2 regions of the Nicoliella lavandulae genome follow, and region 2 is predicted to be linked to the other one. Evidence: predicted binding sites of a transcription regulator. Region 2 holds the regulator's gene; the other holds the start of a gene.
What was found. The regulator Rex, encoded in region 2, represses fermentation and respiration genes when NADH is low (regulators of the CRP and FNR family bind a similar motif). The targets are predictions, from matches to a motif close to TTGTGAANTANTTCACAA.

Region 1: R4146_RS02355 (zinc-dependent alcohol dehydrogenase family protein) is a predicted target of Rex. The motif match lies at 2,109-2,126, and genes of this name have one in related genera.

What each region holds. Positions count from the first base shown of each region.
Region 1 covers NZ_JAWMWH010000001.1:506,410-509,626, forward strand. The annotation lists gene R4146_RS02345 (GH25 family lysozyme) at 1-318, shown strand, start outside; gene R4146_RS02350 (VOC family protein) at 420-809, opposite strand; gene R4146_RS02355 (zinc-dependent alcohol dehydrogenase family protein) at 831-1,841, opposite strand; gene R4146_RS02360 (fluoride efflux transporter FluC) at 2,300-2,680, shown strand; gene R4146_RS02365 (fluoride efflux transporter FluC) at 2,680-3,030, shown strand.
Region 2 covers NZ_JAWMWH010000001.1:763,363-766,579, reverse strand. The annotation lists gene groL (chaperonin GroEL) at 1-1,177, opposite strand, end outside; gene groES (co-chaperone GroES) at 1,235-1,519, opposite strand; gene R4146_RS03540 (redox-sensing transcriptional repressor Rex) at 1,668-2,300, opposite strand; gene R4146_RS03535 (ABC transporter ATP-binding protein) at 2,471-3,217, shown strand, end outside.

The DNA of each region.
Region 1 (3,217 bases), 260 kb from region 2:
CTTGGCTCTAGTACTGCCAAGAAAAATGATGTTTCAAAGAAGGCTACTAAGAAGCAAAAGGTCACTACCATTAAAGTGATGAAGCCAAAGATTAATAAGAGCTTATACTATTCATCAAAGAAGATTAAGCGGGTGAAGGTCACTGCTAAGAATGGAATTTACGTTTATAACAGCGTTAATCACCGTCTTAAACATTACAAGAAGGGTCAAGTCCTAAAGGTCTTATCGTTCAAACAACAAGGAACTAAGACGATCGCAATTAGTAATAATGGGACGCACTTCACTGCTAATAAAAACTACATTAAAGCAGTTAAATAACTTAAAAGGAGTTGCTCTGTATGCAGAGCAACTCCTTTTTTATGATTTTAATGCAAAAAAATAACCGGCATGTTTACCATGCCGGTTATTTTTGATTGAAATTATAGAATTTGACAGAATTCGATAGTTTCATGGTTTGGTCCTAAGATGTTAAAGAACCGAATACCGTTGTCCCAGAATGAAGGTATTGATTGGATTTCATCATTAACCATGTCGAAACCTTCAGCCTTAGCAGCTTCGAAAGCTTTTTCAACATCAGTACAGTTCATTGAGAAGTGGTTGATGGCACCGTTCTTCATTGTAACGGGGTCACCTTCCCAAGTTTCAATTACTAAGTCATTGTATTTCATGAAAGCACAACGGTTTTCGCCGTTATGGAATAATCCAGCTTGTTCAAAACCTAACTTCTTGTAAAAAGCGATTGTTTTGTCTAAGTCTTTTGATGGGATTCCAATGTGTTGGAGTCCAGTAAAGTAATCATTTAAAGCCATTTTATATGCCTCCGCAGATAATTATTTTAAGCTACCGTCAAGTTCAACAACTGACTTACCAGGACGCTTGTCTGAACCATCAAGCTTACCAACAACTTGGTCAAGTGAAAGAACGTTCTTGATAAGTGGTTCAACATCAATCTTACCACTTGCCATTAATGCAAGAGAGTCATCAAATGCGTATGGGTTAATGAATGAACCCTTGATGTCTAATTCCTTTTGGAATACGGCATAAGTGTTAACAGTGAAAGTTTGATCTGGACGACCAACACCGAACATTAAGATTTGACCACCCTTACCAGCAACTTCGATTGCTTGTTCTTGAGTTTCTGGGCGACCAACAGCTTCGATAACGATGTCGTATTCTTCGTCAATCTTACCAGTTTCAGTGTTGATTACGTGATCAGCACCAGTAAGCTTTTGTTCTTCAGCTAACTTGTCATCGTGACGACCAGTTAAGTCAACGTGTTGAACACCGTAAGCCTTTAATAATTCAACGAATAGAAGACCCATGTAACCATCACCCATAACAAGAGCCTTGTAATGTGGTTGTAAGCTAAGACGACGGATACCGTGAACACCACATGAAACAGGTTCAGTTGAACAAGCAGCCTTTAATGAAAGGTTAGCTGGAACGTGGTATACAACTGATTCTGGAGCAGTGAAGTAGTCTTCCAAACCACCATTACGAGTAACACCAACAGCTGATAAGTCTTCAGCAAGTTGTGGACGGTCAACACGGAAGTACTTGTCCTTAGGGTAGTAGATGTTAGGGTCAACAGCAACACGATCACCCTTCTTGAATTGGGTAACGTTAGCACCAACAGCTGCAACTACACCTGAGTTTTCGTGACCTAAAACGATAGGAGGAACAGCATCTGCTGAACCTGGAAGACCGTTGTATAATGCGTCGTCAGTACCACAAATACCTGCGTATGCAGTCTTAACTAAAACTTCATCAGGCTTTGGAGTTGGAGTTTCCAAATCTTGGATTTCCATTTGTTTAGTACCAGTTAATACTAATGCTTTCATGAGTAAATATCTCCTTTGTGAATATAATAAATTTTTTAACTAGGACAGATGACCTAGCTTTCAATAACTATTTTATATGAAATAATCATTTGATTCCAAACATTTATTATTGGTCTCATTTGATTACACTTATAATACTAATGATTATTGTTAAATAATCAACTGCTATTTTATCTAAATATAACGATAAATTAATCAATAAACGAATAAAATCACATTAGTTTAACACTTGGTAAGCAAGGGGAAACGTTGATTTAATGCACTGGATAGTTAATCATTTCACAATCATTAATAGCTTAATTCTAGCTTTTTTATTAAATATGCAAAATGCAACCGGTTGCATGAATATTAAATAAAAATCATTAAATTTTATTTAATTTGTGAATTTATTAACTTAATTAGCTAATTTATAATTTATGGTACGATTAAATTGGTTATGAAAGGGAAGGATGATTCGCGTGCGTAGATTAATGTATATTATTGGATTTGGATTCATTGGTGGTGCCATTCGTGAGTGGTTGACCATACTATCTGGAAACGACCATTTCGCAATGATTATTGCAATTAATTTAATTGGGACTTTCTTATTAGCCTTCTTAGTTGGCATTTTACCGCTATTATTTAACATTTCCGCTGATCTATTAAGTGGCATTAGTGTTGGTCTGATTGGTAGCTTTACCACTTTTTCAACGTTTACAGTTGATTTTATTAATCTGTTCAAGTCTTCACTAATTAATTCATTTTGGTATCTTTTAATTAGTTTACTTGTTGGATATATATTCGCATTGATTGGAATTAAATTAGCTGATTATGTTAATGCAAAGGTGGGTGAAAAATAATGCTAACCAAAATTATAATTGTCGGTTTAGCGGCCTCACTCGGTGCGGTTTTTCGTTATGCACTCATTGAATTAATTGGTAATAAGTGGGGGTGGAAAGATTTTCCATTAGCAACGGTAGTGATCAATGTTTCAGGAGCATTTATCCTAGGATTACTGGCCGGTCATCTACCCACTGCCTCGTTATCATATTTGATTGGTAGTGGAGTGATGGGTGGTTACACCACATTTTCAACATACATGAATGAAACCGTTCGACTCCAATTTAGGAGTTATTCACTTTCAATGCTGTATTTCTTTGGAACTTCGATTTTGGGGATTGCGGCAGCGCTTGTGGGGATGGCATTATAAAAAGCAAAAAAGACTGAAAAAAATTTTTTTCAGTCTTTTTTTGTGCATTTTATTTAGTGATGATAATGGTTTGATGATTTTTAACTATTTTTATTGTGCACGATGATTCATTGACCTAAAAAAAGACAAATGTATAATGGTTTTTGTCGACTAACACAATATATAGCGGTAATGCATTACTTAACAC
Region 2 (3,217 bases):
TGTACTTACGTTCCTTTAATTCAGTTTCGGTTGCAGCACCGACACGAATAACAGCAACTCCACCAGCTAACTTAGCAAGGCGTTCCTTTAACTTGTCACGGTCAAAGTCAGAAGTGGTCTTTTCGATTTGAGTCTTGATTTCGTTAACCCGATCAGCAATCTTAGCCTTGTCACCAGAACCTTGCACAATGGTAGTGCTGTCCTTAGTAACATTAACCTTAGAAGATTGACCTAATTGATCTAACTTAGCATCCTTCAAGTTCAAACCTAAGTCGTCAGTGATTACAGTTGCCCCAGTTAAGGTTGCAATATCTTGTAATTGTTCCTTCCGACGGTCACCAAATCCAGGTGCCTTAACGGCAACAACGTTGAATGTTCCACGCATCTTGTTCAATACTAAGGTTGGAAGTGCTTCACCACCAATATCATCAGCAATGATCAATAGGGAACGACCTTGTTCAACTACTGATTGTAATAATGGTAAAATATCTTGAATGTTGTTGATCTTCTTGTCAGTAACTAAGATGTATGGGTTATCTAAGTTAGCTTCCATCTTATCGTTATCAGTTACCATGTATTGTGACATGTAACCACGATCAAATTGCATTCCTTCAACAACATCTAAGCTAGTATCAACCCCACGGGAGTCTTCAATGGTAATGACCCCATCGTTACCAACCTTTTCCATTGCATCAGCAATCAATGAACCAACTTGCTTGTTAGCAGAAGAAATGGAAGCAATTTGAGCAATATCATTCTTGTCTTTAACTTCGTGAGACATCTTGTGTAATGCTTCAACAGCGACCTTAGTAGCCTTTTCAATCCCACGACGAACGCCAACTGGATTAGCACCAGCAGTAACGTTCTTCATTCCTTCGTTAATGATTGCTTGAGTTAAAACCGTGGCAGTCGTAGTCCCATCACCGGCAATGTCATTAGTCTTTGATGCAACTTCGGCTACTAACTTAGCACCCATGTTTTCAAAATGATCTGGTAATTCAATTGCCTTAGCAATTGTTACCCCATCATTTGTAATGTTAGGAGTACCTGCTCCTTCTTCTAGCACAACGTTACGACCCTTAGGTCCTAAGGTTGTCTTAACTGTATTAGCTAACTTATCAACACCGTTAAGTAATGATCTTCTAGCATCTTCTGAAAATTTAACTTCCTTAGCCATCAAATATCACCTCATAAATTATATTTTTGTTTTTTAATAAATCATTTTAATTTTAAATTAGTCAACAATTGCTACTAAATCTTTTTCATGTAAAACTAAGTAGGATTGTCCATCGTAGTCAACGGAAGTCCCAGAATACTTATCAAAAAGAACTGTATCACCCTTTTCAACAGCTGGAGCAACTTTTTCTCCATTATCTAGAACCCGGCCGGCACCAACTGCAACGACCTTTCCAGTTTGTGGCTTTTCCTTCGCATTATTAGCTAATACGATTCCACCAACTGTCTTTTCCTTTGCTTCTTCTACTTCAACGATCACACGATCACCTAATGGCTTTAACACATTAATCCCTCCAATTAAGTTTACATTTAATTATAATTAGCACTTAGACATACTCAGTGCTAATCTATAAGTTTAATATATCGACTTTTAGAATGAATTGCAAACATTTTGATTCAAAAAAAGGATCTCCAAATTTAATTGGAAATCCCTATTTGATATAGTGTTCAATAAAATAGATCAGTGTTTGCAATTCATTCGTTAAATCAACGTTTTGGACGGTTACGTTATCAGGAATTGATAGGCGGACCTGGGTAAAGTTTAAGATTCCCTCTGCGCCACCTTTAATAGCATTATCACAGACTTCTTGGGCAACCTTAGACGGCACTGTTAAAATAACCACCTTAATTTGTTGATCCCTTAATTGTTGGACCAATTCATCATATGAATAAACCGGCACACCATTTTGAATGGTATTAATCATGCGTTCCTTAGTATCAAACGCTGCTGAAATTCGGACATTACTATCACGATGAAAATTGAAATTAAGTAAGGCCTGGCCAAAATTACCAACCCCCACCAATGCAACGTTAGTTAGACGGTCTTCATTTAAAATCCGTTTAAAAAAGTCTAGTAGGTTTTCAACATCATATCCATACCCACGTTTACCTAGCGCGCCAAAGTAAGAAAAATCTCTTCTGATCGTAGCGGAGTCAACTTGAATGGCGTCCGCAAATTTGTTGGAAGAAATTCGTTCAACGTTAGAATCATGTAATATTGTTAAATAGCGATAATAAATCGGTAACCGTTTTGCAGTTGCGCGCGGAATTTTGTTCTCTGCCATAAGTTTTCCTCCCGGCAATTTCGTTCATTAAAAAAACATTTACAAATCATTCTATCACAAAAATAAACTTTGTGAAATATTAATCAATTATATCGGTTTCATAAATTTCATATTATCTTTAAATTATGATAAAATTATCCGTAAACTACAATAAACAAAGGGGTGAGGACTTGCAAATTTTACAAATTAATAACGTCACCAAAAGATTCGACGGTGTGCCAATTTTCACAAATGTGAATATGAACATTGAAAACCATGCGCGCATCGGATTGGTGGGTCGTAATGGAGCCGGAAAATCAACATTAGTTAAAATGATTATTGGCGAAGAATCTGTTGACGGTGGCCAAATTACTGCCAAAAACGGCTTAACCATCGGTTATCTATCCCAAAATACCGGTCTACATTCAGACCGCAATGTTTGGGATGAAATGCTCAGTGTCTTTGCAGAACTAATCAAGACTGAACACAAAATGCACGCATTAGAATCACAAATGAGTGATCCTAACGTTAATCAAAACCCAGCCCAATTAGCCGAAGTAACTAAATCATATGACACCATTCAAGCTAGTTTCACCGCTAATCACGGTTATACTTATAAAGCCGAAATTCGGGCCGTCCTCAATGGATTTGGATTTGATGAATCATTTTATGATCAACCCGTTAATTCACTATCTGGAGGTCAACAAACGCAATTAGCACTAGCTAAATTGCTGTTAGAAAAGCGTGATTTATTAATCTTAGATGAACCGACCAACCACTTAGACGTGGAAACCATCACGTGGTTGGAAGGCTATGTGCAAAACTATCCAGGGACGCTTTTAATCATCTCCCATGACCGGTATTTTATGGATAAATTAGTTAATGAAATTTACGATTTAGACAATGGGACCCTTACTTACTATAAGGGGGACTATTCT